DNA from 2 places in the Endozoicomonas sp. genome. Region 2 is predicted to be linked to the other one. Evidence: predicted binding sites of a transcription regulator. Region 2 holds the regulator's gene; the other holds the start of a gene.

Region 1 (16,092 bases), 1.0 Mb from region 2:
GTGACGATTGACGGAAAAATTTTACGTATTTTTCTGCGCTGTCTGCTGAGTTATCCTTTTTTTTCACGCAAGCCACACTTGTTTACCCATTATAAAGCAGCCATGAGAATCACATGCTCAGGCTAAGCAAATATCATGTACTACATCTGCTCAAGACAAGCAGTACTGTCTTATCAATGACTTCAAAACCTCAATCATTGGGTTAATTCGATCATGTGAGAGGTATTCATCTGGCTGATGAGCCTGATCAATATCACCTGGCCCAAATACCACCGTATCCATGCCTAATCGACTAAAAAACGGTGCTTCAGTACCAAATGCAACACTTTCTGCCTGATATCCTGTCAGCTTCTCACAGGCTGCAACCAGTGCTGAGTTCTCATGACCAGCAAAGGCCTCAATTGCAGGTGTGATGGTTTCAAGGGATACCTTAACCTGATCCGCTTCAGCAATTGTCTTCAATCTCTGGCGAATCTGTTGACGCAACTGTTCACTGTCCATGCCTGGTAGCATACGAATGTCAAAGTCCAGCTGGCACTGCCCACAAATCCTATTCGGGTTATCACCACCATGGATACACCCCAGGTTTAAAGTAGGTACGGGAATAGTAAACCCATGATTCTGGTAACGTTCTGCCAGCTCTTCACGGAACTGCATCAAATCAGTAATCACCTTGTGGGCAGTTTCCATGGCGTTTCGCCCCAAGGCCGGGTTGCTGGAATGGCCAGACTGCCCCAGAATCTGGATACGCTCCATCATGATGCCCTTATGCATATGAATAGGCCGCATCCCTGTAGGTTCGCCAACCACAGCGTAACGTGCTTTAGGTCGACCCAGTTCAGCCAGTGCTCGAGCCCCATTCATTGAGGACTCTTCATCAGCCGTGGCCAGAATAATCAACGGTGCTTTCAGCGGGGTGTCCAGGTACCCGCGAACGGCTTCCATCACCAATGCAAAAAAGCCTTTCATATCGCAGACACCCAATCCATAAAACCGGCCATCTCTTTCTTCAAGCGCAAATGGTGAACTCTTCCATAGGCTGTCATCGTAAGGAACAGTATCAGTATGCCCAGCAAATACCAGACCTCCAGGACCGCTTCCCAATGTTGCAATCAGGTTTGCCTTGTGAGGAGCATGGGGCAGATAATGAATTTCACACTGAAACCCCATGACTTCAAACCAGGCTGCCAGCTCATTGATAACCGGCAGGTTACTCATATCAAGTTCAGGGAGGGTCGAGCTGACAGAAGGTATCTCTATCAATCTTGAAAGTGCATGCTGGAAAGTTGGCTGGCTGCTCATAGCCCTGATTATCACCTTCTAGTGGAGGGAGTATCTGTTGATGATAAACAGGGCAAGCCTTATTGGAAACTAAATCTACTTGAGCCTAACCAAAAATCCACTTGAGGCAATGGAAGAAAACAATGGCCAGAATGGCTCCTGCTGGCAGAGTAATCAACCAGGACATGAAAATGGTACTAATAACACGGAGGTTTAAAGCGCCAATTCCTCTGGCAAGCCCCACACCCAGAACGGCACCAACCAGTGTATGAGTTGTGGAAATTGGTAACCCTGTACCTGACGCCATCACAACGGTGGAGGCTGCGGCAAGCTCAGCAGCAAAACCTCTGCTGGGAGTTAACTCAGTGATATGAGAGCCTATCGTAGCCATGACCTTATAGCCCCAAGTTGCCAGCCCTACAACAATACCTACAGCCCCCAGCAGAAGAACCCAGGCAGGAACGGAAGACTTACCAACAATTTCACCACCACTGTGAACCACGCTGACCACCGCTGCCAGTGGCCCGACCGCATTGGCAACATCGTTGGAGCCGTGGGCAAATGCCATGGAACAGGCGGTAAAAATCATCATTACACCAAAGACCTTCTCCACACTGGAGAAATGGAATGATTTATCCGCCTGAACATCTTCTTTTATCTTTGAAAGTGCCATCTGGCCAATAAACATAATGACCAAACCAATAATGAGTGAGAGCACTATGCTTTCTGTGTAATCCAACGGTAAGCCAATATGTTTCAGACCTTTAATCAGCGTCACCATCGACATCATGAAGCCAACCAGAAACATATAAAGAGGCATATAGCGCTTAGCGTTTCTGAAGGGGTTTTCGGTATCCAGAATCAGCTTCTGCACACTGACAAAAATCAGGAAAGCGAACAGTCCCGACATCAGGGGAGAAACAACCCAACTGGCAACAATGGTTGCAACTTTTCCCCAGCTGACTGCATCGGCAGAGATGCCAACAGCAGCGAAACCAACAATAGCCCCAACAATTGAGTGAGTAGTAGACACCGGCCAACCGTAATGGGTCGCTACCAGCAACCAGGTTCCAGCGGCCAGCAGTGAGGCCAGCATTCCGTAGACCAACAGATTGGGGTTCTCAACCAGAAGGGGCATGGAGGGATCAATGATTCCCTTGCGTATCGTCTCGGTAACCGATCCGCCAGCCAGATAGGCACCGGTAAACTCCAGCAGGATGGCGATAAAAATAGCCTGTTTTACCGTCAGGGCACCGGATCCAACTGAAGTTCCCATGGCATTGGCAACATCGTTGGCCCCAACCCCCCAGGCCATAAAAAACCCAAACAGGCAGGCCAGAATCAGGAGGACTGTGCCATATTCAGCGATAATACTCATCAGTCTGCATCCGGTTCAGTTAACGGGCCAGCAACAACTGGAGGTGGCTACCAACACGGGAAGCCCGATCCGCAAGATCACCCACCCAGTCGATAATTTTGTACAGAAACATGACTTCTACCGGTGGCAGCGTTTGCTCAAGATCAAACAGCATACGGCGTATTTTCACCTGATCCTTGTCAGTTTCACTCTCAATGTTGTCCAGCTCTTCAACCATTTTTTCTACCAAATCTACTTCCCGCCCCTGAAAGCCCGTTTCCAGAAGCTCATCCAGCTCATGAATAGCCTTCAACGCCTGTGCAGATGTTGCAATTGAGCGACGCACATAGGTGATAAATGCTTCGTGCATCGATTCAGGAATAATCATCTTGCGTCCTACCACAAGGCCTGCAATATCCTTTGCACGGTTAGCAACCTTATCCTGAACGGTTACTATCTGCAGCAGGTCGGTACGGGGAACCGGAAGAAAAAGGCTTTTTGGAAGCGACAGGCGGATGCTTCGCTTGATTGCATCCGCTTCGTGCTCAAATTTGATGATTTTCTGCTGAATGTCATAAGCAGTCTCCCACTCTTCCGCAAACACTGCCTGAAAGAATGGCTCCAACTGTGACGCACATTCATGAACAGTGGTGATATGCTTTTGAATAGGTCCTATTGGTGAGCGACCAAAAACACTCGCCAGTATATTGCTGGTAGGCATTTTGCAAATCCATCCGGTTGAACGCCTGATTATAGAAGGCGGTTTCACTTCTTGCACATATGCTCATAATCTGATTAAAAATGTATATTGTTCCTTAGTTCATGACCCTATGATTTTTATATACTTTACGCCATGTGCGACTTTTAGGTTTGCATAAGGAGACATGACTGATCCTGCTTTCTGCTATTAAAAGCAGTAGAAAGCAAAGAAGGTTTCAGTCATGCCCGTTGAAGAGTTTATCACTACAGTCTACTGCTTGATCGACGATTTGGTAAAAGAGCTTTTTCCTGTACCACTGCGACTTCGAGGGTTTCCACCAAAGCTCACTGATAGTGAAGCGATCACCATGGAAGTTGTCGGTGAATGGCTTGGGCATCATAAGGACACTGAGATTTGGAAGTATTTTACCCGACACTGGCGACACCTGTTTCCTGACATTCCTTCACGCTCGGCATTTGTCAAACAGGCCGCCAACTTATGGCATGTGAAACAACGACTGCAAATTCGTATAGTCCAGATGATGCATGCAGATAATGCAGATATCCATTTAATCGATGGTTTTCCGATTGATGTTGTCGTCAGAACCCGTGCACCACAGAGCCGTATCTTTAAAGCTGAGGCTGGTTATGGTTACTGCGCTTCCAAGGACAAGAAGTTCTATGGCTTTCAGGGGCATTTGCTGGTTGAAGCACGAGGGATTCCTGTGGGTTTTACTCTGACCGCAGCGAACGTAGATGAGCGTGATGCAGCCTATGACATGCTCGAGACCATTTCTGGCCTCTTGCTTGGCGATAAGGGCTATATAAGGCCTGAGTTTAAAGCTGATTGTCAGGAATTAGGTATTGATCTTCAGACGCCACTGAGAAAAAACATGCAAGATGAACGTCCGAAGTCGTTTGTAAAGCTGGTATTACGGGTACGACGGAGAATAGAAACAGTGATAGGTCAATTGACAGAGCGCTTTGAAATAGAAAAGTGCCATTGTCGAGATAGATGGCATATGACATCACGTATCGCTCGGAAGTTACTGGCACATAATATTGGTTCTTATCTGAATATAATTGCTGGTCGTCCTGCAATACAGTTTGAGAACCTTATTTCCGAAGATTAAAAAACGGAAAGCAAATAATTGCGTGATTTTGAAGATACAACTTGGACTTACCATCATGCTAGCCCGGATATTTCATAAACGTGCTCCCGTTCTCGCTTGTCCTTTGCCGCCCTAAGGGAGTTTTGCTCGGTCGACCGTACTCCCCGGTACGGCACTCCCTCACAAAATCCCTTAGGGCGACAAAGTCCTGCCCGAGATTCGGGGCAGTTTATGAAATATCCGGGCTAGTAATTTGAGATAGTTTCAGACAAAGTCGCACATCGCGTATACTTTCTCAAATATACAGAATTTACCCATTAGTATTGTGGATAAGACAATGAGCCAGGAAACCGAGTTAAAGCTCTCTGTGCCTGCAGATCAGATTGAGCAGCTGAAAAGTCACCCGTTCTGGCAGGAACATGCTGCGCAGCCATCAGAAACGCTTCATCTGGGAAATACTTACTTTGATACGCCAGACCTGAGGCTCAATCAAGCCAAAGTTGCCCTGCGGATTCGTGAAGTAAATGGACAATATATCCAGACTCTAAAAACCCGTGGGGAAAGCATAAATGGCCTGACCCGCCGTGGCGAATGGGAGTGGCCGCTGAACACCAATGAACTGAACGGACAGGTTCTGACTACTGTCTGGCCTACTGAACTCACTGATATATCTATAGAGAAGCTCAAACCTCTATTTACTACCGACTTCTACCGCACTCGCTGGCTACTGATCTGGCAAAGCCCTTTTGCCAGGGTTGAGGCAGCACTTGATCAAGGGGCAGTAAAATCAGGAAATGGTTCAAGCCCTATTTGCGAACTGGAGCTTGAGCTGATTGAAGGAGGTGAGTCTGCATTGATGGAAATCGCATCTGCACTGCAGCACTTCTTTGAGCTCACCCCATCTGACCAGAGCAAGGCTGAAAAAGGTTTCAAACTGATAGCTACCAAGTAACCTCCCAGCACTGAGCAGTACGAATTACTGGGTAATATGGAATATTACCCGCTAGGGCGAAGAACACTTGGTCAGACAGTTACCCTGCAGATTTACTCAGGTAGTATTTAAATAGCCTGCCCCAAAACCCATCACCTCCACGCATCCTATTTACTCATTCCTGACATAGAATGCTTGAATGAGTATATTTGATACTCCAGCCATATTCCTGCCAATGGGCTATGTTGCTTTAATGACTTGAGATAAGTTTTCCCAATCAGTGGGTGATAATTGTGAAAGTGATCTTTATTCACGGCAACGGCGGCTGTACTGCCGATATGAACTGGTATGTTTCAGCAGAAAAACGGCTTCAGGAAAAAGGCTTCAATACCATAAGAGAAACTCTGCCCGACAATGACATCGCCCATGAACATATATGGATCCCTTACATTCGGGATACCCTTGGTGCTGACCAAAATAGCGTATTGATTGGACACTCATCCGGAGCCATTGCCGCTTTACGGTATGCTGAGCAGTATCCAATTACAGGCAGCGTTCTGGTCAGCCCATACCATACTCACCTGAACCTGGAGGATGAAAAAGCTGGCGGCTGGTTTGATCGCCCATGGAACTGACAAAAAATCTCAAAAAACCAGCGCTGGATCATTCAATTTTCTTCTGTTGATGACCCATGGATCCCTATAGAGGAAGCTCAATACATCCACTCTAAACTCAATACAGAATACTTTGAGTTCACGGATCGCGGGCACTTCCTACAGACGGATATTGACGACTTTCCCGAGTTGGTTACAGCCCTGCTGGAAAAAAAACAGCATTAATAGATTATTGATCAGCCTTCGAATTCGCCATCAATCATTACTTGATAACAGCACTCTTTACATGTGGACATAAATCCATTTGTCCCCACGCCGAAAAAAAAGAGAGAATATAAAGAATTTACACCCCTGCAGCTTCAAACGGTATTTCAAGTGAGCAATGTGAAAGCAAATGGCCTGCAACACAGGGAGCAAATGCTGGATCTGGCAATGGTTGTGTCTGATCTGGTCAGGAGCATGCATATCGATCAGGTAGTGGCCGATGATATTCTCAGCCGTGCACGAACACCAGAACAGATTCGTCTACACCCACTGGAATACATAGCAAGTCTCGAGTTGGATGACTCCGGGCCACGAGGTAAAAAACTCGATATTGAGTACCTGTGCCAGTGGTTGGCAGAACTGGCAGACCAGGATTACTTTCACATCGATCCTCTGAAAATTGATGTTGTAGCCATTACGCCCATCATGTCCCACGCCTTTGCCATTCGACATCAAATTCTTGCTGTTGAAGTCAATAGTACAGAGATTCTAGTGGCTTCAGCCCAGCCCTGGCATCGAAGCTGGGAAGACAATCTGCGTCACGTCAGTCGTAAGGAAATCAAGCGGGTGGTTGCCAACCCAACCGATATTCGACGTTATACCGTCGAATTTTATCGGCTTGCCCAATCGGTGATGGGAGCCAACTCCGATGATGGTGTCAATTCAGCATCACTCAATAATTTTGAGCAAATGCTGGAACTTGGCAACATGAAGGCTCCTGATGCCAATGACCAGCATATTGTGAATATTGTTGACTGGCTTTTGCAATATGCCTTCGAACAACGCGCCAGTGATATTCACATTGAGCCCCGACGTGAGCAGTGCAACCTGCGTTTTCGTATTGACGGTGTACTTCACTCAATTTATCAAATGCCAGCCAAGGTTGCCGCCGCAGTGACCAGCCGACTCAAGATTCTTGGAAGAATGAATGTAGCTGAAAAGCGCAAACCTCAAGACGGGCGACTGAAAACACGCAATGCGGATGGCTATGAAGTGGAGCTGCGTTTATCAACGTTACCCACAGCTTTTGGTGAAAAGCTGGTCATGCGTATTTTTGACCCAGAAGTACTTGTCAAATCATTCAGTGACCTTGGCTTTTCCAGAGAAGATGAAAAACGCTGGAAAGCAATGTCTGCACAACCCAACGGTATTATTCTGGTTACAGGACCAACGGGTTCCGGTAAAACCACTACGCTCTATTCAACACTCAAGCAGCTGGCCACTGACCAGGTAAATGTTTGTACTATCGAAGATCCCATTGAGATGGTTGAGCCCGCTTTTAATCAGATGCAGGTTCAGCACAACATCGACCTTACTTTTGCTTCAGGTCTCAGAGCCCTGCTAAGGCAAGACCCTGACATAATTATGGTTGGAGAGATTCGCGACCTGGAAACGGCTGAGATGGCTATTCAGGCGGCACTCACCGGACATCTGGTAATCTCGACACTGCATACCAATGACGCCCCCTCCGCCTTAACACGACTGCTTGAGCTTGGGGTTCCCCCCTATCTGATCAAGAACACGGTATTGGGTGTCATGGCCCAGCGTCTGGTCAGAACACTCTGCCCCGGTTGCAAAGAAAAAGCACCTCTTGACCCCAACGGCTGGAAAGCATTAACCAGACCATGGTCAGCATCAGCACCCACAGAAATATTCCAGCCGGTGGGTTGTCTAGACTGCCGTGAAACAGGTTACCGCGGGCGTGCTGGACTGTACGAAATTTTAACCATGAGCGATCAGATCAAAGCCCTGATTAACGACAGCCCTGATATTGCACAGCTGGCCCGCCAGTGCATCAAAGAAGGGATGTATAGCCTGAGGCTCTCAGGAGCACAGAAAGTCGCCCATGGCCTCACGACAGTAGAAGAAGTGATGCGGGTAACTCCCGAATGACGATAACTTGATGGAAAAGGCTCTCTTGGTTAACCTCAAGGAATGGTTATTGAACGAAAAATAAGAAAAATTAATTCGGGGCGTTTAAATACATGAAGAAACTGTCCTTACTTTTGCCGATAGCAGCCATCCCAGTTCTTGTTTTCGCTGACAACAAGCAGATGACGACTGTTACCTATTTGGATAGAGGAAACCTACAGCTTGTTGCTACCGAAGAGCCCAGTTCTTTTGCCAGACAAATAACAGAAAATACACCTAATCAGGATCGAAGGCATACTCTAGAAAACTATATAAACAGCCTGCTGAAAGCCAATGCCATATACAACCATAAGGAGGGCAAAGAAAATCCAAGATTAATTTACCAGATCCATGCCAACAACGAAGGAACCATTATTGCCACTCGGAGTGAGCAAGGGAAATATGGCGTACAAATAGGTAACCGGAGCTTGCCGGTATACGGCATTAACTACGACCTTCAGTCCGACTGCTCATGGCAGGAGCAGCTATGCTGGGTGTTTTATCCATCTTCTAACCACCAAAAAGAACGGTGGCTGGAAATATCCTACGCCCCACATGCTATTGCAGAATTAAAGGAAGGGGTTAGCTTATTGATACGAAACCTTCAAAAATAAGACTCTCTTGATAGCAAATGCATTCTGCTCTTTCGCGTTATTACAAGCCCACCAGTATTTTTTAGTGTACGTTGACTCTATTCAGACATTCAGTCTTTTTCAATAATCCCTTATCCTAACAGGGCGTCAGCATTTTGCATTTCCGGTGCAGATACTTTCAATATAATTCAGAGATCAGGGAGCAATCCATGAACGTGCGCAGCTTCGCACAATCAGCTATTGCCATGGCAGTAGCTGGTATTTTCAGTCACTCAGTTTTTGCACAGGAAGCTAATAAAGGAGTTACCCTATCGGTTGGTGCGAGTTACAACGCGCTGGACAGCTACCGGGAACTGGATAACTCCTTCGCTCAGGAAATAGGCGCAGGTTATCGATTTAACGACCGCTTTAGCATCGCTGGTATTTACTCCCAGTACACAACTGACCACAACAATAGTGGTAAGGTTGATTTAAAAAGCTATCGATTGGATGCCTTTTATGAATTAAGTCCTTGGAACAACGGTCTGAAGCCCTACTTGGTTGCTGGTTTTGACGAACTTCAGGAAAAGCCGGATGCCGGTGAAAAGCGGGACGATACCCGTATGAATGCAGGAGTAGGTATCAGAAACGTACTAACGCCCAACCTGTCACTACAAAGTGATGTTCGTGCAGTAAGAAGCCTAGACTACAGCCAGACTGAAAGTATGTTTACTGTGGCGTTCAACTGGACATTCGGCAGTACTTCACCAACAGCACGACAATCTGCCGAGGTGACTCGTGAGGCTCTAGTAGCGAAAGAGCCAGTAGCCAGGGTAGATAGCGATCAGGATGGAATTCTGGATACTCTCGATCTCTGTCCGGGAACGGTATCCGGAGCAGGTGTTGACCAGACAGGCTGTATACCGACGGAAGAGATTAATCTGCTGGTCACCTTCGATTTTGACTCAGACCATATTAGCTCTGCAGCCATGTCAATGATCAGCAAGATGGGCAGTTTCATGAGCCGTTATCCAGATGTGAAAATTCGTATAGAAGGACACACTGACAATAGAGGTCATGAAGATTACAATCAGAATCTATCAACAAAAAGAGCTGATGCTGTTCGCCATTCATTAATTGAGCTACATGGTATTGATGAACGCCGGATTGAAGCCATTGGTTTTGGTGAGATCGATCCAGTTGCAAGTAACATGACAGCAGCAGGAAGGCAACAAAACCGCCGGGTAGTTGCAGAAGTCATCCAGTAATTTGGCCAGACTTCATTGATCTTATCTGGCAGCCTGTCCCGGGCAGGCTGCTATACAATAGGCTAGTTCTTTACTGGATATCTCCCGCCAAGTAACAACAGAGAAAATATCAAGGGAGCTCCCAGTGATAGCCACAGTCCAGCAATAGTGTTAACTATTATAAGTACCCTGTAATACTCAAGGTCTTTTGTCTCGGGAAATAAACTTCCTGTGAACTTAAGATAGAAAATAAGAACACTTAATCCTAATACACCACGAAGTATTCGCTTCCATAAGCTGCCAAAACCGTTGTAACGCAAAATCCTTATGGTAAATATGGCACCAGACCCAAACCCAAAGCTAATAGCGACCAAACCAGTCATTATTGGCATTTCAAGTACGGACATATAGAGAAAGCCGAGTCCTACCATTATGAATGTAAAACCGGCTAACAACTGAGAAGTAGACAGTTTATTCAAACCTGATGAAACCCGATCCTCCCATGCATAGTATGCCCACAATAAGATACCTGCTAACAACCACCCTCCCAGAATATCCCCAGGAAAATGAAGACCAAAATACACTCTGGAAAAACCGATCAAAAGCCCAATAGATAGCGCAATAAACCAGAACCACCGTTTTGCAACGCCTATCGCCAACATAATCCATAACAATGCTGAGTTTTGAGAGTGACCACTTGGCATACCGTACCCCCACTCCCGATTCGGGGTAATGTCTGGATCTACATCAAATGGTCTTGGTAGAGTCAGTACATCCTTGAAACAGACATTGATAAAAAATGACAGTAAAAACATCGTACAAATACGAATCACAAAACGGAAATTCAGGCACCAGATAAGAAGTGGCAAAAAATAAATATAATACTTCCCTCCCAGGTCGGTAATATGCTGCATTAATTCATCGCTTACTGGATTACGGTATTGCTGTATCCAGGCAACAAAATCCAACCCCCACTGGAGTAAATCAGTCACAAACAGCTCCTTTCTTATTTTGGTTAGCAGCTTAAAAACAGGGCACTCATACCAGTCAATGACAAAAACGGCCTAAGAAATCAGATCGCAAGCACTCAATGAATGGCATTATGTTTAAAAGAATAATTTCATTTTCCACATCATTGATATGACGTGCACCCTAAAAATATGCAGAAAAAACATCGCTTTTCTACCGCCATTTATTTCATATCCAACCAAGCAGGCCGAATAGATAATTTCTGAGAAATCATCGATCATCCAAAAATTACTTACTATTTTTATACTACAAATATTTGACAAGAAGTGTGATAAAAAAGAAAAGATTACCACTTAGTCATTCTAATTTAAAAACCATTGAATCTACCATTAATATATGTGTGAAAATTATTTTTATATAAACCCTCTGACGTATGCAAAAGTAGCAGTGAATTTCTTTTGAGTCACAAAAAAGAATCAATGCTCGAGTCATTTAAATAATACAAGAGGGATATCTACTTATAGAAACGAAAAAAACCGATAACTAAATCGTAAATAGGAATTATGAATTACTCAACTTATCAAATAGTTTAATTAGTACATAGACCTTTCCAAAGGCCATCAATGGGATCATAACCGCAATCTTTTCCCTGACTATCTTTATTTAATATTTCAAATTTAACTATAGGGTCAAAGTCAAGGGCTTTAATATAATTATAATGCTCCCTTGAATTCGAAAACCAACGCAGCTGACCTCTCTCTGCATACTTGTTTCCTTTTCCCTGGGCAAAATACCATCTCTGAGACACAGCACTACCCGGTAAACAGTGCTCTAATGTGAATTTTCCCGATAACCAGCTTAAGCAAAACTGCTCCCCTGCTTGTTTATTAAACAGTCTTTTAGAAACAAGGTCATAACGCCAGGTCTGATGACTTACGGACTGACAGGCACTTACCTGAACTTTTACTCCACCAAAACAGTCGTACTGACCAACACTATCTACATGACATTGCGTTACCGCAAGACAATGATTGTTTCTGAAATCACCAAGCTTCAGATCTTCTGTCAGTTTTATTTGCTTTGGTTGCCATGGCCAATACCCTGACCAGCTCCAGAACTCAACCTCCTGTTGTTGCAGAGCCTCTTCATCAACTTCAAATCCTGAACACTCTACCCTACCTGTAAAAGGGCTCAAATAGCATTGATCATCCCCAGTTTCAGAGTCAATAAAGTTAAAAGTGACGGGTGAAGGAGTATCCGTATTACTTTGCAATAGTTTTACAAATGCAAGAGAGTCAAGAAAATCTACTCGACTGAAAAGATGATCCTGTTGATTAAAAAACCACAACTGCTTCAAGCTTGTTGGCTGGCAAATATCCATAGATAAACTTTTCGACAACCGGGTCAAACATAAATCAGCCCTTCTTTGCGATGAGTGAATTCGTTTATTTTGAAAGTCAAACACCCACCTTTGCTCAGAATTTTGTTCGTTACATTCCTCAAGCACAACCCTATTGCTATTAACACAACCATCTATCAGTCTATTTTCTTCAGAGCTGCAGCCTTCCAGCTCTTCCATTACTACGAGACATTGACCTGTATCCTTTTGTTTTAAAAGAAAGTTATTGGCATGTACCCGAGGTTTAACATCATCAACCCCATAGGCGTGATTTCCAGAGATCATGATCAATAGATAGAAACACACCTGATATAAAGATCGATAGGCTGAATTGAAAATCATGTGTATACCCGAAATTTATTTCAGTAAAGATTCCGCGAACCAGTAAACACTCATTCAACGAAGAACCAGGATTTCTCTATTTTTATTGGCCGTAATCCCGAAAAATTAAGACCTAAAAACAAAAAACCCCGCAAAGCGGGGTTTATCCATGGTTTTCAGCTAAACAGTTGCTGCTTTCAATTAGAATTGATCAGGAGATAAGGTAAATAGTTCCTCAGTTCCCGAAAGAGCAGCTGCTGCTGAACTTTCAAAGCGAGGCAATAAACGCTTGAAATAATAGCGAGCGGTCACCTGTTTGGCTTCCAGCCAGGATTGACCTTCATCACCTTGCGCAAGCTTGTTCGCTGCCGTTTTAGACATTAATGACCACATCCAGCCGTACGCAACATAAGCAAAAGCATTCAGGTAATCAACACAGGCTGAATTTATGACATTAGGGTCATTTTTGGACTGCGCCAGAAGCTTGCGAGTAAGTTCCTCAAGCTTATCAACAGCAGCCAGCAGTTCTTCAGTAAATTCATCATTAGAATCGACAGATGTCCGAACTTCACTCAGGAATGTTTCAAGGTAGGTACCACCGCTCAAGGCAATCTTACGTCCAAGCAAATCCAGTGCCTGAATACCATTCGTACCTTCGTAAATCTGAGTGATACGAACGTCCCTAACCAGCTGCTCCTGCCCCCACTCTCGGATAAAGCCGTGACCACCAAACACCTGCTGACCTGCAACACAGCTTTCCAGACCGGCATCGGTCAAAAAGGCTTTTACTACCGGTGTCAGTAACGCCACCAGAGCGGAAGCCTTTTCTTTTTCATGCTCATCCTGACTGAACTTGGCAATATCCAGCTGCTTGGCCACATAAGTGGAGAAAGCTCGACCACCTTCGTTCAAAGCTTTCATATTCAGCAGCATCCGCCGGATATCCCCATGAACCAAGAGTGGATCTGCTGCTTTATCTTTTTGAACAGAACCACTGGCTGAACGTCCCTGGATGCGATCCTGAGCATATTCGAGAGCATTCTGGTACGACATCTCACTACTGCCAAGCCCCTGAATCCCCACAAACAGACGTTCATAGTTCATCATAGTGAACATGGCGTTCAAGCCTTTATTCAACTCTCCAACTAGATAGCCCTTGGCTCCATCAAAGTTCATGACACAGGTTGCGGATGCGTTGATACCCATCTTGTGTTCAATTGAACCACAGGCAAGGCTGTTTCTTTCCCCCAGAGACCCATCCTCATTCACCAGAAACTTAGGCACAAGGAATAGAGAGATACCTTTGGGCCCAGGAGGTGCATCGGGAAGCTTGGCCAACACAAGGTGGATAATATTCTCGGTAAGATCGTGATCACCACCGGTAATAAAGATTTTGGTACCGGTGACCGCGTAACTCCCATCTCCATTGTCTTCCGCTTTGGTACGAATGATTCCAAGATCACTGCCAGCATGAGGTTCGGTCAGGCACATGGTGCCAGCCCACTCGCCGGAATACATTTGGGGCAGGTACGCTTCTTTAAGTGCATCGGAAGCGTGGGCATCAATAGCCAGACTAGCCCCGGCCCCCAGACTTGGATAGAGAGTGAATGCCAGACTGGCACTGCAGACCATTTCATCAAACTGGGCAGCCAGCACCTTGGGCATACCCATACCGCCATAGACGGGGTTACCACCAAGTCCGTTCCATCCACCTTCAGCAAACAGCTTATAGGCCTCTTTATAACCTTCTGGAGTAGTAACCTGACCACTATCCCACTTACACCCTTCCTCGTCTCCTGAGCGATTCAGCGGTGCAATGGTACGAGATGCCAGTTTGGCTGCTTCTTCCAGAATAGCATCTGCAGTTTCCTGATCCACCGTTTCACTGACAGCAGGCCACTGAGACCACTGTTCTGCCACGTTGAACACGTCATACATTACGAAGCGCATATCACGAAGGGGGGCTTTGTACTCGGCCATTACTCTCCACTCCTGGAATTATTCTTCTTACTATAGGAATACAGCCATTATCCTACTAAGTTGTACGCAGGAAGACCCAAAGTGGCTCATAGCTGTTTACTGGCAACCTGTAGGATCTGAGCGTCCATGATGGTGTTGAGAAATAGTGATACAAAATATCTGCTTCTGGAGGGGATAGCGGGGCTACTTCACAAAGAAGCGGGAGATTTAGACTCATTTATCGCAACCACACCAGAACAGCTTTTAATCAAACAGGCTGTTGAGTTCCGTTGCGCTATACTACCCGAAAAGCACCTGTTTTTCAGCAAAAGACTGTGGTTCTTTGTGTTTAATTGGGGTGCTCTCTCAATTTGATAACTGACTCATAGGTTAGCTTCAACCTTTCCAGTCATGAACTCAGACCAAAGTTGTTCCCAGCGCCCCTTACTCTGGATCAGTGCTCTTGTTGTCAAAAGCACTTCCGCTCCTGTTGCTTTCCACCTCATTCCAGAACCACATAATCGTTGCTTTACCAGAGTCTTACAAGCCGCTTCAGTAACTCCTGAACCTATTGGCCAATGGCGTTTAAGCGCCTGATGATAATTCATTAACTGGTGATTGTTTGTAAAATAGCTCACAGCTTTGTAGCGCTTCTCTGTCAGTGCGATTGTCTTTTTCGGGAGCTCGGCTGATTCAATTTCCTGAAGGATTTTTTTGGCTGCTCCACGCTTGTTTTTCAAACTATGTAGCCTGTCTTCAAGCCACTGGTGTCGCTTCGCCTTACTGGTTGGAAACAGTGCTTCCGCTGCTCCAGCTAAATATTCAGATGCATGATAAAAATCGAGTATCTGCCCAGAGGTATGTTGTTTCAAATAACTCCAGTTTTCTCTAGCCCCGTCAGCTACCCCGATGTATGTGGCATTTGGGTAGAGTCGTTTTAGATCTGCAATCTCCTCGTCGAGCTTGCTCATAAAGCTTTGTTTACCATACTCTGGCGAACTGGCTGTATATATCGTGTGGAGCCTGTCTCCATCTGCAGAATATAGGCTCAATGTCCCACACATGGCTTCCCTCCAGCCTTCTTCACAAAGCAGCATGCAGGTTCCATCCAGACCAATGGCTATTGTTTCAACAGGCTCTTTTAGTGGAGGAAGGTGGTAGTGAGTGTCTTGCTGGTCTTCAATTAATGCACCTACTCTGTCCGATAAATGCTTGATATAAGAATTTGAAAGCGTCCTTTGATGGTTGGTCTCAAAATCTTCTTTTACCGCAGGCGCTGGCATCTGGCTGTATTTCCAGGCGATAGACTTGGCAAATTTGGGGGTAGCTGAACCAATAATACCGGCACGAAGATCAAGTGCTGCCAGAGTACTGCCACCTCTGACACCCTGATATACGGAGCGCTCCAAAGGTATACGACCGTATAAGGTTTCATAGTGCTTAAGAACCTTTCCTT
Region 2 (16,092 bases):
AATGGCATGTGGGAGAAGGTGATAGCATCAAGGAAGATCAGCCCATGGTCTCTGTCGAGACAGCTAAAGCCATTGTTGAAGTTCCTGCACCCTGCACAGGAGTGATTGCCCGTCTTTGTGGTCAGCCTGGAGACACTATTCTCACAGGAGCTCCTTTGGTTGAATTTGTAACCGATGAGGAAGATAGCGGTACTGTAGTTGGTAAACTGGCCAGTGATGATTCCAGCACCAATAGAGATGATTCTTTTATTATTGGCTCACCAGCAGATGGACAGGCTCAGCAAACGTCTTCATCTCATATTGCACAAAGTGGACTTAAATCACTGGCTGAGCAGTTTCAGGTAGATCTTGGTGCTGTAACAAACCGTAGAAACGCTGTACAAAATACAATTTCCTATCCCCTGGAAAATCCAGAGCCATTGAAAGGTGTCCGTAAGCATATGGCCCGCACCATGGCAGAGTCTCATGCTTCAGTCGTCCAGGTCACGTTGTTTGATGACGCGGATATTGATCACTGGGAAGATCAAGAAGACATCACTGTTCGCCTGATTCAGGCGATTGCCAGTGCCAGTGAAGTCGAGCCTGCGCTTAATGCCTGGTTTGATGGTGCTTCAATGAGCAGGCAGCTTCATGATTCTGTTGACCTGGGACTGGCAGTTGACAGTGAGGAAGGGTTGTTTGTTCCAGTTTTACGCGACGTCGCAAGAATGAAGAAAGGGGATGTACGTGAAAGTATTAATAAGCTTAGAGAAGGAGTGAAAGACAGAAGTCTGCCAAACTCAGAGCTTCAGGGTGCAACTATCACGTTGAGTAATTTTGGTGTCTTTGCCGGGAAATATGCTACGCCGGTAGTTGTGCCTCCAACCGTTTGTATTATCGGTGTTGGCAGGCTGAGAGAAGAAATAGTCAGCGTTGATGGTAAGCCTGAGAGCCACCGTACTTTGCCTTTGTCACTGTCGTTTGATCACCGCGCAGCAACGGGTGGTGAAGCAACACGTTTCCTCTATGCAATGATTCAACAGTTGCAGAAGTAGTCAAAAATCCACATTATAAAATCTGGGGCAAGAAAAAATGCGCTATCAAACAAGGGATGTTTTGATAGTGCCATGCTTGTCGGGCAGCTTTTCCAGGACGAAAAGGCTAAGTGCGAGACCATCAGAAGTTGCGAGCGATGAAGGATAATATCTCTGCCAGCATGCTGCAAGGAAGCCAGTTGTTATAAAAAGTGCATCAATGTAGGCCAGATTTTTTAGACTGAATTTTCGTATCCCGCTTTTGCCGGTCATGACACAGAGTTCTCTGGTTTGTCTGACGGGCGTTATATGTCACCTTTTTCTATAGCATTTTTGATCAGTATGAACTGCTTTCTGGCATTCAGAGCTGCTCGATAAAAGTTATAAAAAAATGTGGTCAAAGTTCTGACTCTGCCGATAGCGTACTTGAGAAGGGTGGGCTTCCAGATTAGCTATCGGTCAAACGTTCCTGGTAACAAAAGCAGACAGAGGCGGGTGAAGGCATGGACATCTTCAATAATTATCAGCAGAGATTTCAATCAACCCAGCAGGAAGAGCTGACCATCGAAGAGTATCTGGCACTGTGCAGGAAAGATCCTTCTGCTTATGCCAATGCGGCTGAGCGTATGCTTATGGCCATTGGTGAGCCTGAGATGGTTGATACCTCGAGGGATTCTAGGCTCAGTCGTATTTTCTCCAATAAACTGATTAAACGCTATCCAGCATTCCGTGAATTTTATGGGATGGAAGAAGCGATTGAGCAGATCGTTTCCTATTTTATGCATGCAGCTCAAGGGCTGGAAGAGAAGAAGCAAATACTTTACCTGCTAGGGCCCGTCGGTGGTGGTAAGTCTTCTCTTGCAGAAAGGCTGAAAGCATTAATGGAAAAAGTCCCGTTCTATGCAATAAAAGGTTCACCTGTTTTTGAGTCCCCTCTGAATCTTTTCAATCCTGGTGAAGATGCCGACATTCTTGAGAAAGAGTATGGTATCCCCAATCGTTACCTTGGTGGAATCATGTCACCCTGGGCGGTTAAGCGGTTAAATGAATTTGGCGGTGATATCACCAAATTTAAGGTGGTGAAGCTGCATCCGAGTATTCTTAATCAGGTGGCCATTGCCAAGACTGAACCTGGCGATGAGAACAACCAGGATATATCCAGCCTGGTCGGTAAGGTTGATATACGCCAGCTTGAAGAATATTCACAGGACGACCCTGATGCCTATAGCTTCTCCGGGGCACTCTGCCGTGCTAACCAGGGCATGATGGAGTTTGTGGAAATGTTCAAGGCACCAATCAAGGTTCTCCACCCACTGCTGACCGCTACCCAGGAAGGTAACTACAACAGTACTGAAGGTATGGGGGCCATTCCTTATAACGGAATCATTCTTGCCCACTCGAATGAATCGGAGTGGCAGTCGTTCAAGAATAATAAGACCAATGAAGCCTTTATTGACCGGGTAAATATCGTCAAAGTGCCCTACTGCACCCGGGTGACCGAAGAAATTCATATCTATGAGAAGCTTCTTGCTAACAGTTCTCTGAAAGATTCCCCTTGTGCGCCAGATACATTAAAGATGCTGGCAAAGTTCACAGTCTTGTCACGAATCAAGGAACCCGAAAATTCCAATGTCTATTCCAAGATGCGGATTTATGATGGTGAAAACCTGAAAGATACGGACCCCAATGCCAAGCCACTGCAGGAGTATAAAGATTCAGCGGGTGTTGATGAGGGTATGGAAGGCTTGTCTACCCGTTTTGCTTTCAAGATTCTCTCAAAGGTATTCAACTTTGACCCAACGGAAATTGCAGCTAACCCGGTCCACATGCTTTACGTATTGGAGCAGCAGATTGAGCAGCAGCAGTATCCAAAAGAGGTGCACGAGCGTTATTTGCGCTATGTGAAAGAGTTCCTGGCTCCCAAGTACATTGAGTCTCTGGGTAAAGAGATACAGACCGCCTATCTTGAGTCATACTCAGAGTATGGACAGAACATTTTTGACCGATACATAACTTATGCTGACTTCTGGATTCAGGATCAGGAGTACCGTGACCCTGAAACCGGCGATATTCTGGACCGCTCGGCAATCAATGATGAGCTGGAGAAAATCGAGAAAGCTGCCAGTATCGCAAATCCAAAAGATTTCCGTAACGAGGTAGTCAATTTCGTGCTCAGGGCCAGGGCTAATCACAACGGGCAAAACCCGAGTTGGCTCAGCTACGAAAAGATGCGCACAGTGATTGAGAAGAAAATGTTCTCTAATACTGAAGATCTTCTCCCGGTTATTTCATTTAATGCCAAAGGCAGTCAGGAAGACCAGAGGAAGCATAATGAGTTTGTTAAGCGCATGGTAGAAAGAGGGTATACCGAGAAGCAGGTCAGGTTGCTTGCTGAATGGTATATCAGGGTGCGCAAGTCGCAGTAACTGCAGTCCAGGTAGAGTGGCAACTTAGCAGGGCGAACGGATTCTCGCCTTGTTTGCCACTCTACCCTGTTTTACACAAGGAGCGTGATCATGAGTATTATTATCGATCGACGGTTGAATGGAAAAAACAAAAGTACCGTCAATCGCCAGCGGTTTCTTGAGAGATACAAAAGGCATATCAAGAAAGCAGTGTCCGATGCTGTGAATAAACGCTCCATTACTGATGTCGTATCTGGCAGTGAAGTCACTATTCCCAAAAAAGATCTTTCTGAGCCGGTGTTTCGCCACGGTCAGGGGGGGCGTTATAAGCAAGTACATCCTGGTAACAAAGAGTTTGTCAGTGGTGATCGTATTAAGCGCCCATCTGGTGGCAGTGGTTCTGGCAGTGGAAAAGGAAAGGCCGGTAATAGCGGCGACGGAATGGATGAGTTCAGTTTCCAGATAAATCACGATGAGTTTCTGGAATATATGTTTGATAACCTGGAGCTCCCGAACCTGGTTCGAAAGCAGCTTGAGGATATGACGGAGTTTAAGATCCGGCAGGCAGGGTATACGACCGCAGGCTCTCCAGATCGCTTGAATGTAGTGCGTTCCCTGCGTTCAGCGCATGCTCGCCGTATTGCATTATCCGGCGGTGATCGACGTGAAATACGCGCACTGAAAAAAGAACTCAGGGAGATGGAAGTAAGCCCTGATGAAACAGATCAGCAAAGAGCCATTGAGTTAAGAGAACGTATAAAAGAGCTTAATGCCAAACTGAAAAAGCTACCATTTATTGATGATTTTGACCTGAAATACAACAACATGGTCAAAGTACCTTCTCCCAGTAATAAGGCCGTTATGTTCTGTGTGATGGATGTGTCTGGATCGATGACCCAGGATATCAAAGACATGGCTAAGCGGTTCTTTATTCTGCTCTATCTGTTTCTACAGCGTAATTACAAAGAGATTGAAGTGGTTTTCATCCGTCATCATACAGCGGCAAAAGAGGTGGATGAAGATGACTTTTTCTATTCAAGAGAAACTGGCGGAACTATAGTCTCCAGTGCACTTGAGATGACTCGGGATGTTATCAATAAACGTTACAGCCCCGCTGACTGGAATATCTATGTTGCTCAGGCATCGGATGGGGATAACTGGGAGGGTGACTCCAGTGTTTGCACCAAAATTCTGACCGAACAGATTATGCAAAAGGTTCAGTATTACTGTTATGTAGAAATCACAGATCGTGCTCATCAGAACTTATGGCGTGAGTATCAGAGTGTAGCTGAAAAGTTTAAAGATCACTTTGCCATGCAGCAGATTAAATCGCCCAGTGATATTTACCCGGTTTTCCGCAAACTATTTGAAAAAAAGGAAAATGCATGAGCAGCAAGTTGATCTCTACTGGTCCGGAGTGGACCTTTGAATTGGTTCAACAATATGACAAAGAGCTTGCTCGTATTGCTGATCGATTCAGACTGGATACCTATCCGAATCAGATTGAGATCATCAGTTCCGAACAGATGATGGATGCCTATGCCTCAACCGGTATGCCATTAATGTATAGCCACTGGAGTTTTGGTAAGCACTTTCTTCATACTCAGCAGAACTATCAACGTGGTCGGATGGGGTTGGCCTACGAAATAGTGATCAACTCAAATCCATGCATTGCGTACTTGATGGAAGAGAATACGATGACCATGCAGGCTCTGGTATTAGCCCATGCCAGCTATGGACATAACTCCTTCTTTAAAGGGAATTATCTGTTTCAAACCTGGACAGATGCTGAGTCTATTATTGATTACCTGCTATTTGCCAAAAATTATATTGCTGAGTGTGAAGAGAAATATGGTATCGAGGCGGTTGAAGAAATACTGGATGCTTGCCATGCCTTAATGAATCAGGGGGTTAATAGATATAAAAGACCCAGACCCTTATCGGCTGAACAGGAGCAGGCCAGACAGGAAGAGAGAGCGGAATATATTCAGCGAACATTAAACGATATATGGACAACGATTCCCAAAGTTGAGAAAGAAGAGCAGGAACAGGTAGAGCGATTCCCTAAAGACCCAGAAGAGAACCTGCTCTATTTCCTTGAAAAGAATGCCCCACTGTTGGAAACCTGGCAGAGAGAGATATTACGAATTGCCAGAAAAATTGCCCAATACTACTATCCCCAGAAACAGACCCAGGTGATGAATGAAGGATGGGCCTGCTTCTGGCATTACCACCTTCTTCATGAGCTGTACAATGAAGGAAAGGTAACCGATGGTTTTATGCTGGAGTTTCTTCATTCTCATTCCAGCGTTATCTACCAGCCGGCTTTTGATAGCCCGCATTACAGTGGTATCAACCCATATACTCTTGGCTTTAATATGTTTATGGATATTCGCCGTATATGTGAAAACCCTACGGATGAAGATCGAGAGTGGTTTCCAGATATTGCTGGAAGTGACTGGCTGGATACCGTCCACTTTGCTATGAAAAACTTTAAGGATGAAAGCTTTATCCTTCAGTTCCTGTCACCCAAGGTAATGCGAGATTTAAGATTGTTTTCAATTCTGGATGATGAGTCCCGTTCTTATCTTGAAGTGGATAGTATTCACGATGAAATGGGGTATAAAGAAATACGTGAGTCACTGGCGGCTCAGTATAATCTTGGCAATAGAGAGCCAAACATTCAGGTTTATAATGTGAATGTTCGAGGTGATCGAATGCTGACTCTTCGTCATTATCAGCATCAAGGTCGGCCTCTGGGGAAAGAGACAGATGAACTTCTGAAGCATATTCACCGGATTTGGCAATTTGATGTCGAGATTGAATCATTCGAAAATGGTGCAGTAACTCAAAGCTGGCAATGCAGTGAAAATAGTAAGAGGAAATAGAAATCTATTCGTATTTATATGACCTAGTGGTAGGGGCACATAAGTTACTGCCAGTACGCATCTAAAACACACAGGACGATTCCTGAAAGTGCTGTTTTTTATCATCATCGAGCGCAGTACTTGAAAGGTGTTCGCCAGTCACAACTCACCGGTAAGAACTGCATGTCTTTAGTCAAATACTGCATTTGAACTATCTCTATGATTTATACAACTTATTTCTTTTATAGCTATTAATAGTTTGATCAAAAATACATCCGAATGATGTAATCTGTTGTTCAACTATGGATTAATAATTTGTCAGTTTTTACTATCATCGATTCACATTATTTTTAATATTTATATAATGGTACTTCCATCTAAAAAAATCTTGCTGTATAAAGATCATCGAATTGAACATCTTTATTCCTAAGTAGGAAGTTCTATCAAGACCAAGGAGTCGTAAAGTAAATGAATATTTTTGAAGAAGTTCTGCATCGTTTAAGCAGCAAAACCCGTATTCGTTCTCTGTTTAAAGATGTACACGCTGAAGATCTGGAGCGTATCATTTCTCGTCTGAACGATGTTCTGACTGAGAAGCAGGAAGCTCGCGTTAAAGACGAAGAAAAGCGTAAGAAGAAGCAGGAAAGCATTGAAGCGATCAAGCAGATTATGGCTGACCGTGGTGTTTCCATGAATGACCTGGGTCTGGGTAACCTGGAACTGGATGAAGCTGCACCAAAGCGTCGCAGAAATATTCAAAAGTACACTTTTGAATATGAGAATGAATCAGGTGAGCGCATCAAGTGGGAAGGTGCTACCACTGGCCGTCTGCCACGTGATTTTCAAGCTTACCTGGAGCGCACTGGTAAGAAGCGTCTGGACTGCGCTTTGGAACAGATCGAAGAGTAAATACTGTTTGATCTTTCGTAAAAAAGGGCCAGAAAGGCCCTTTTTTATTTAATAGGCTGTGTTTAACCTCAAATATCTGGCTCTTTAGCTTGGATCACTTTGGTCGAGTTGATTCTTGATAATGGGAAATGACAGATAAACCGACTGCCTTTGCCCGGATGACTACTGATACTGATACGACCTTCGTGCCTTAACAAAACATGTTTTACAATCGCCAGCCCTAAACCCGTACCACCTGTTGCGTGGCTTCGGCTTTTATCCACACGATAAAATCGCTCGGTCAGTCTTGGAATATGAACAGGGTCTATGCCTACACCATTGTCCTGAATCATAAGGTGACCACCCTCTGGATCCTGCCACCACTTCACATGAACCTTTCCACCCGAAGGTGTATAGCGGATGGCATTATAAACCAGATTGGAAAATGCACTGCGTAACTCCATGGCGTCACCAGTGACTGAGGCATCTTCTGCACATTCCAGTTGTAACTGGTGCTGGTTTTCACCACTCAGTGCTTTAGCGTCATTTATTATTCCCAAAAGCAGTGGCTTCAGTTTTACTGTCTGGCTTATTCTTTCCGGTTCAGTCGCTTCAAGACGTGAAAGCAATAAAAGGTCTTCGATCAGGCGCTGCATTCTTGATGCCTGTTCCTGCATCTGGCTAAGAGCTCGCTTGAACATAGGCGGCGTATCAGGATTCATTTCCATTCCGTCGCTCATTGTCTCAAGATAGCCAGAAATGACCGTCAGGGGCGTCCTCAGTTCATGAGAAACATTGGCAACAAAGTCTGTTCTCATTATCTCAAGCTGATGTAAACGACTGACATCTCTTACTAAAAGCAGTCGATTGCCCTGACCATAAACGGTAATTGCTATTTGCAGTTGTCGGTTTTCGTGGGCAGGGGAGTCAATCTTAATTGGTTCTTTGCCTCGGCTATTTTCCATATAGCTGGCGAATTTGGGATTTCTAACAAGGTTCGTCAGAGGTTGCCCCTGATCATCGGGCATTTGCAGGCCAAGCAGTTCGCCTGCAGCACGGTTCCACCACTCAAGGCAACCATTTTGGTCTGCCATGATTATCCCGTCGTTTAGGGCGGCAGTTGATTCCTGTATGCGCTCAATTACGTTAGCAAGTCGCTGCTTTGAACGACTATGTCTACGTTGTATTCGATAAATGCCATCAAAAATCTCGCCCCAGATTCCTTTGCTTTCAGGAGGATCCAGCTCTTTATGAGCGGCTTCATCAAGCCATCTAAGCAGACGATGTAGCTGATGATGATTCCAGACTAAATACGACAAGGTAGTAATAAAAAGTCCTAGAAAAATCTGGTCAACTAACCAGCCTGCAAGCAGCCCGATTGCAAGAACGGACACCATTCGACCAATAAACCAGGATCGGAGAGAGCTTGTCACATGTAATACCGGAGTTTGTTTAGCCTATGGCTATTGAGCCTGCTCATGATCCTACTGTCACCTGCTGATGTCGACGAAAAATATTCTGACATCCTGTTTATGTTATCCAGGTAAAATCCCGAATCAGGTTTTATGCCTTGGTAGAGAAGCGGTAACCAGTACCTCTGACAGTCTGAATGTAATTTTCATAGTCACTGCCCAGAGCTTTTCTAAGACGACGGATATGTACATCAACCGTTCTCTCTTCAACATACACATTGCCACCCCAGACTTGGTCAAGCAATTGGCCACGGGAGTAGGCACGTTCCTGATGAGTCAGAAAGAACTGCAGCAGTCGGTATTCAGTTGGTCCCATCTCTGCGGGGTTACCGTCAATACTGACGCGATGACTGACAGGGTCGAGTGCCAGCCCTTTAACGACAATAGGTGATTGTTCGTCCATACCTTGGGTTCTGCGAAGTACCGCCTTGAGTCGAGCAGCCAGTTCACGGGGGGAGAAAGGTTTCGTGATGTAATCATCTGTCCCGGTTTCCAACCCCTGGATTTTATGATCCTCTTCACCTTTAGCTGTCAGCATAATGATTGGAATTTCTGCCGTCATCTGGTCACGCTTTAGTCGTCTGGCCAGCTCAATACCAGAAATATCGGGAAGCATCCAATCCAGCAGTATCAAGTCTGGCCTGCTATCAACCACCAGTGAATGAGCCTGTTTTGCATCAGCGGCTTCCAGACACTGGTATCCCGCCATTTCCAAAGCCATAGCGACCATTTCCCTGATGGGTGTTTCATCATCCACAATTAAAATTGTTTTGCCAGACATGAGAATACCCCGAGATTGAATGCAGATTTATTCAACAACTAATTATCTATGTTTCAGGTATTACAACGGCAAAATGTTACAGAAAAATGACGTAGTATGAAATTTGTCAGGGTCACCGTAAGTACGGTGACCTGCAGATGCTTATTGTGAGCAGAGAATGCCAAGAAAAATAACTGCTCCAACCCAATGGTTAGAAAGAAAGGCTTTGAAGCAAGGATCCCTTTCACGGTTACGGGTTGACCATTGCTGATGAGTAAAGCCAGCAGCCGCGGCAACAAGACTTAAATAGAAGGGCCAGGCCAATTCAAGCTGCAGCCCCAGCATGGCCATCGCTACCAGAGTAAAAGCCTGAAAGCAGCCGATAATCAGGTTATCCATTTCACCAAATAAAATGGCTGTGGATTTAATACCAATTTTCAAATCATCGTCTCTGTCCACCATGGCATACTGGGTATCGTAGGCAACGGTCCATAGTAGGTTAGCTGTAAACAAAAGCCATGCCTGAGTTGTCAATGTACCGGCTTCAGCTGCATACGCCATGGGGATTGACCAACCAAATGCTGCTCCCAGTACCACTTGAGGTAGGTAAGTGTGTCGCTTGGCAAAAGGGTAGGCAGACGCCAGTAGCAGGGCGGCAAAGGAAAGGTAGATGGTTAAAATATTGGTGGTCAGTACCAGTGCAAAGGCGATTAAAAATAGACTGGCGGCATATATAAGGGCTTCTTTGGGCGTTATTTTTCCCGTCACTAATGGGCGCTGATGAGTTCGTTTTACATGACCATCAAAATGCCGGTCAGCATAGTCATTAACAACGCAGCCAGCACTGCGAGTCAAAATGACGCCCAGAATGAAAACCACAAGATTGTGTACAGTGGGAGTACCATCAGCAGCAAGCCAAAGCGCCCATAGTGTTGGCCATAACAATAGATAGATACCAATAGGACGATCTAGGCGAGCCAGTTGAATAAAGTCTTTCCAGCGTGGCAGATGCTGATCAAGCAGCTCTGCACATTTATTAGAGCCTGTTATTGATTGTATGAGTTTCATCTGCGCCCGTAAAAACCTGTGTTTTGAAAATAGTCAGGGCCTTCCAGCCGATAAATGTTGTGCCGATAAACATAGGTGAGCAGCCAGGCTGCCATGTATCCAATGTCTATGTAGTCTTTGTTTTGTCGGCCTGCCAGAGCCAATCGCTTACAGCAGGAGACTATCATGTTTACAAAAGACTTACGCCCTCTTCGAGAACAACTTTTCAATCACTCCCTTTACCAGAAAATTGATAGTGTGGAAAAGTTGTCGGTCTTCATGGAAGCTCATGTATTTGCTGTATGGGATTTTATGTCGCTGGCGAAAAGATTGCAGCTTGAGTTTACTTCCATGCAGCTACCCTGGGTGCCTGTTCCGGATGCCCGGTCTGCCCGCTTCATTAATGAAATTATTCTCTATGAAGAGACGGATAAGGATCGGCATGGTACACCAATGAGCCATCTGGAAATGTATCTCGCAGCCATGCGTGAAGTATCAGCAGACACCAGCAAAATTGAGCAGGTCATTTATAGCATTAAGACTGGTGTTCCCTGGCAGCAGGCCCTGGTGGTTGCTGATGTGCCAGAATATATTCAGGCATTTGTTTCGGATACGCTGAAGGTAGCCCAACATGGTTCATTACCAGAGGTGGCCAGCTATTTTCTTTTTGGGCGTGAAGATGCCATTCCGGAGATGTTTTCTTCTTTGTTGAATCATTGGGAAATCCCTCCGAAGTCAGTTCCTTCCATGACTTACTATCTGGAGAGGCACATCGACCTTGATGGAAATGAGCATGGCCCAGCTGCAGAGAGTCTGCTGAAACAGTGTATCAATGGAGACAAAACTGCAGAGCAGGCTGCAGTTGATAAAGCTAAAACGGCCATCTCATCTCGGTTACGATTTTGGGATGGTCTTGAAGAACAAATAGACAGAGTTACAGCTGAAGAGCAGCAGGGGGCTGCTCATGAAGCCGAGACTATCGATGAGAGTAACGCTTAGCGTTGCTCACGCTCAGGTAGAAAAACCTCACAAACCGAGATAGGTTTTTCTCTCAGGTAAAACAGGGATCGCCTGGCCCAGGCGATTTCTGTTTCAAAATCGAAATCGAGTTGTGAGTTAAATTGACTGGCTTTCATATCGGTAACTTCTATCGGTCCTCGACGCAGGCCGGGCTGACTGAAAATGTATTCACCTAATGGCTTGTCTCCCAGTTCCAACAGTACTTTATTCTCACCAGACAGGCTTGACTCAGGCAAAACACTGCGGGCAAAAACAACTGGTTGACCTGAGCCAAAAAGCAGGACTTCTCTTATACTGGCACGTTGATCATCACAATGAAGAAAGGCCTTCTCTGATGCATCAGGTTCCTGCCAGTCATGGGAGATGACTCGGACAAAAAATTCATTGTTGTGTACTTGCTTCAGCCGCCGGGTAAGCGAGTGCTGATCCAGAATCATTTCACGAAGAGCATCAGGAATCGTTTTGGCTTCTTGAGCGGGTTGCCAGTTCATATCAGCAAAATCAGCAAGGGGCATCAGCAGTACATCCTGCCTGAAGTCGAACCAACGACTCCAGGATCTGTCAATCAAGTGGGGATTAATTAGGCAATGAGCCTTCAACACCCTCCACATACCAGTTCATGGAAAGAATATCACCATCGTTCAGCTTTGTACCCTCTGAAACTTTGATGGAACCATCCTGCGCTTTGATGGGACCTTCAAAAATAGTAAATGTTCCATCTGCAATCTGTTCCTTGAAGGTTTCGACCTGAGCAATGACTTTTTCGGGTATGGCTTTGTTATAAGGTGCCATTTCAACCATGCCTGCCGAGAAACCACCCCATACATCTTCTGGCTTCCACTGCTTATCCAGTACCGCTTTGGCCGTATCGGTATAGAAGCCACCCCAGTGAACCATGCTACCGGTCAGGTGGGCATCAGGGCCAAAGCGGGTCATGTCCGTGTCATAGCCAAAGGCGTACACGCCCTTGTCCTGGGCAGCCTGCACCGGAGCAGGTGAATCGGTGTGCTGGTTGATGATGTCGGCACCCTGGGCAATCAGTGACTCAGCCGCTTCACGCTCTTTGGCTGGGTCGTACCAGCTATTGATCCAGACCACTTTCACCGTTGCGTCAGGGTTTACACTGCGAAGGCCAAGCGTAAAGGCATTGATTCCCTGGACCACTTCAGGAATCGGGAATGAGCCAACATAGCCAATCACATTATTCTTGGTCATGTGTCCGGCGATAACGCCAGTCAGGTAGCGACCTTCATAGAAACGGGCAGAGTAGGTGCCAACATTCTTCCCACGTTTGTAACCAGTCGCGTGCTGGAATTTAACGTTGGGAAACTGCTTGGCTACTTTCAGCGTTGGGTTCATGTAACCAAATGAAGTGGTGAATATCAGGTCGTGTCCCTGCTGTGCCAGTTTACGGATGACTCGCTCTGCATCCGCACCTTCAGAAACACTCTCAACATACGTGGTTTCGATATTCTTGCCCAGCTTCTCAACCATCTCCAGTCGGCCTTCATCATGGCCATAGGTCCAGCCGGCATCACCGACAGGGCCCACATAGACAAAGCCAACCTTTAGAGGCTTTTCTACAGCCGAAGAGAGTGTGGACAGGGTCATCAGTCCTGCCGTTGCCACGGAGACGATGGCCTTTTTGATAAGGGATTTCATGGGATGATCAGCTCCTTAGAGGTCTGTTTTATCATTAGAATAATGGCCTGAATTCCGTATCAAGCCAGAGTGGAACCGTTAATAGAGACTACCCCGCCGGATGGTAGGGTTTGCCAAGAGACATGGGGGCCAGCAGCCGACTTCTGGACTGGTTACTTGATAGAAGGACCAGAACAATAATCGTTGCCACGTAGGGCAAGGTTGCCAGCAGGTTGGAGGAGATGGAGGCTCCCATGCCCTGAAGTACCAGATGCATAATGCTTGCCAAACCAAACAACCAGGCTCCCAGTAATACCCGTTCTACTTTCCAGCTGGCAAATACGACAAGTGCCAGTGCAATCCAACCGCGTCCTGCGGTCATGCCTTCTGCCCACAGCGGCGTATAAGCCAATGACAGATAAGCTCCCCCGAGGCCAGCCATGGCACCACCAAACAGTAGCGCCAGCCAGCGCGTCAGTATGACCGGTAAGCCTACGGCTGTGGCAGAGTGAGGGCTTTCCCCGATGGCTTTCACTACAAGACCGGGGCGGCTGAAGCGGAAGAACAGCCAGATAGCCAGTGCGATACCCAGCGAGCAGTAAACCAGAACATCCTGACTGAACAGGGCTTTGCCCAGAACCGGTATGTCTGATAAAAGCGGAATCAAAACGGGCTGAAATCCTGCCAGTGCCTGACCAATGTAGTCAGTGCCTACATAGGCACTCAGACCCGCACCAAAAATGGTCAGAGCCAGACCTGTGGCGACCTGGTTAGCCCGCAGCTGGATAGCCAGCAGGCCAAACAGAAGCGCCATGGCCATACCAACCATCAGGCTCATTATTACCCCGAATATCAGGCTTCCTGTGGTGATTGCTGCAATAAAGCCTATTACAGCGCCCATAAGCATCATGCCTTCCTGTCCCAGGTTAAGCACGCCACTTTTTTCACAGGCCAGTTCCCCGAGGGCAACTAGCAGCAGTGGGGTGCCGGTTCGAACCATGGCAAAAAGAATGTTGGTGATCAGGTCCATATCCATTAGCAGTTGACTCCCACATTACGTCCATGAGCTGGGGGTTGATTGGACATTGTCCTAACTCGGAAGCGGTAACTGATCAAAAAATCACAGGCCAGCAGGAAGAACAGCAACATGCCCTGGAACAGACTGCCCATTGCCAGCGGCAGGCCGAGATCAATCTGGCCCATCTCGCCACCCATATAAACCAGCGCCATCAGCAGGCTGGCCAGTAAAATACCGATTGGGTGCAGGCGGCCAAGAAAGGCAACAATAATGGCAGCATAACCGTAACCGGGGGAGACAGACGGTACCAGCTGGCCAATGGGGCCGCTGACCTCCGAGATGCCTGCAAGCCCAGCCAGGGCACCGCACAGCAGCAGGCTGAAATACACCAGACGTCGCTCACGGAAACCGGCAAAGTGTCCTGCACTGACATCCAGACCAATAACCTTCAGTTGAAAACCCAGAAAGGTTTTTGTCATCAAGACCCAGATGCACACCCCGGCAAAGAGTCCGAATGCCAGGCCAATATGAAGTCGGGTTCCTTCCAGCAACAGGGGCAGCGTGACAGCCTCCGTAAACAGCGCAGATTCCGGAAAGTTAAAGCCATGGGGATCTTTCAGGGGACCATGCACCGCATAAAGCAGAAGGTTCAGAGCGATATAGTTCAACATGATGGTAGTGAGGATTTCATTGGTATTGAAATGATTCCTCAGTAATGCAGGGATCAAGGCCCAGAGTAAACCGGCGATAGCGCCAGTCATCAGTACCGCGGGGAGTACCCAGATACCCTCCGAGTCCATCCAGCTCAGGGCTGCCCAGCTGCCCACCAGTGCCCCCATCAGTAGCTGCCCTTCTGCTCCAATATTCCAGATATTGGCTCTAAAGCACACTGCCAGCCCCATGGCACAGAGCAGTATAGGGGCTGCTTTGACACCCAGCTCGGAAAGGCCATAGCTATCGCTGATGGGCAGAATGAAGAACGTATACAGGCCTGTCCATGGATCCTGTCCCTGCAAGGTAAAAATCACACCTCCTGCGATCAGTGTGAGCAATACTGCCAGCAGGGGTGACAGGTATTTCATCAAATTTGAGTCTTGAGGCCTTCGCTCAATGGAAATCTTCATCAGGGGGTAAACTCCTTTTCCTGTATGTTTTGTTCCATTTCCAGTTCGACTCCTCTTGGGAGAGCAGAGGCTTGTTCTGACGCTTCCGATTCCGGATCAGTAAACACACCTGCCATCCACTGACCCACTTCATTAATGGATGTTTCTGTTACCGGCTTTACTGGTGACAGTTTGCCGTGGCAGAGAGCGCCAATACGATCAGAAACCTGGAAAAGTTCGTCCAGATCTTCAGAAAGCACGACGATGGCGGTACCTTTGTCTCGGAGGTCAATCAGAGATTGATGGATAAGGTTCGCAGCCCCAACATCAACGCCCCATGTTGGGCTGGCACAGATCAGCAATTTGGGGTTTTGCAGTATTTCACGGCCAATGATGAACTTTTGCAGATTACCACCGGAAAGGCTTTTGGCATCAGCTGAGTTCCCGTGAGCTTTTACCCGAAAGTTGCTGATTACGTCGTTGGCAAATCCGTGAATTCGTCGCTGTCTTAAGAACCCTCTGAATACCAGGTTTTGTAAAAAGCCGGTGAGAAGGCCATTTTCGGAAAGCGACATATCCGGCACGGCTCCCCGACCAAGGCGCTCTTCTGGCACCACAGCCATTCCCAGACGCCTCCGTTTGCCGGGCGTTAACTTTCCAATGGCCTGGTCATCCAGAGTGATAAAATCCGGTGAGGTAGCCAGCCTTTCTCCACTGAGCAGTTGAATCAATTCTTTCTGGCCATTTCCGGCAACACCCGCGATGCCAAGAATTTCCCCAGGCTTTACGGAAAAACGGATGTCTTGCAATGCTGTGCCAAAGTCACCCAGTGCGGCTTCCGTCAGCCCTTGGACGGCA

The links. Region 2 encodes PhoB, which activates phosphate uptake and scavenging genes when phosphate is short. Its sites were predicted from a motif close to TGTCATANNNNTGTCANA; they were not measured.
Region 1: the regulator PhoB is predicted to act here: its motif matches at 11,262-11,279, upstream of ACOCLE_RS18010 (phosphatase PAP2 family protein).

The regions. Positions count from the first base shown of each region.
Region 1 is NZ_OZ239981.1:3,984,409-4,000,500, forward strand. It holds gene argA (amino-acid N-acetyltransferase) at 1-67, opposite strand, end outside; gene argE (acetylornithine deacetylase) at 151-1,302, opposite strand; gene ACOCLE_RS17970 (inorganic phosphate transporter) at 1,388-2,659, opposite strand; gene ACOCLE_RS17975 (TIGR00153 family protein) at 2,679-3,359, opposite strand; gene ACOCLE_RS17980 (IS982 family transposase) at 3,580-4,470, shown strand; gene ACOCLE_RS17985 (inorganic triphosphatase) at 4,787-5,401, shown strand; gene ACOCLE_RS17990 (alpha/beta fold hydrolase) at 5,674-6,015, shown strand; gene ACOCLE_RS17995 (GspE/PulE family protein) at 6,412-8,151, shown strand; gene ACOCLE_RS18000 (hypothetical protein) at 8,244-8,783, shown strand; gene ACOCLE_RS18005 (OmpA family protein) at 8,972-10,009, shown strand; gene ACOCLE_RS18010 (phosphatase PAP2 family protein) at 10,072-10,980, opposite strand; gene ACOCLE_RS18015 (hypothetical protein) at 11,547-12,698, opposite strand; gene ACOCLE_RS18020 (acyl-CoA dehydrogenase C-terminal domain-containing protein) at 12,879-14,657, opposite strand; gene ACOCLE_RS18025 (hypothetical protein) at 14,784-15,011, shown strand; gene ACOCLE_RS18030 (ISKra4 family transposase) at 15,020-16,092, opposite strand, start outside.
Region 2 is NZ_OZ239981.1:5,012,553-5,028,644, forward strand. It holds gene ACOCLE_RS22510 (dihydrolipoamide acetyltransferase family protein) at 1-1,034, shown strand, start outside; gene ACOCLE_RS22515 (hypothetical protein) at 1,080-1,286, opposite strand; gene ACOCLE_RS22520 (PrkA family serine protein kinase) at 1,517-3,439, shown strand; gene ACOCLE_RS22525 (YeaH/YhbH family protein) at 3,530-4,807, shown strand; gene ACOCLE_RS22530 (SpoVR family protein) at 4,804-6,306, shown strand; gene ACOCLE_RS22535 (hypothetical protein) at 6,754-7,194, shown strand; gene phoR (phosphate regulon sensor histidine kinase PhoR) at 7,263-8,606, opposite strand; gene phoB (phosphate regulon transcriptional regulator PhoB) at 8,737-9,426, opposite strand; gene ubiA (4-hydroxybenzoate octaprenyltransferase) at 9,568-10,473, opposite strand; gene ACOCLE_RS22555 (DUF3050 domain-containing protein) at 10,639-11,451, shown strand; gene ACOCLE_RS22560 (chorismate--pyruvate lyase family protein) at 11,448-11,987, opposite strand; gene ACOCLE_RS22565 (BMP family ABC transporter substrate-binding protein) at 12,049-13,134, opposite strand; gene ACOCLE_RS22570 (ABC transporter permease) at 13,223-14,149, opposite strand; gene ACOCLE_RS22575 (ABC transporter permease) at 14,149-15,255, opposite strand; gene ACOCLE_RS22580 (ABC transporter ATP-binding protein) at 15,255-16,092, opposite strand, start outside.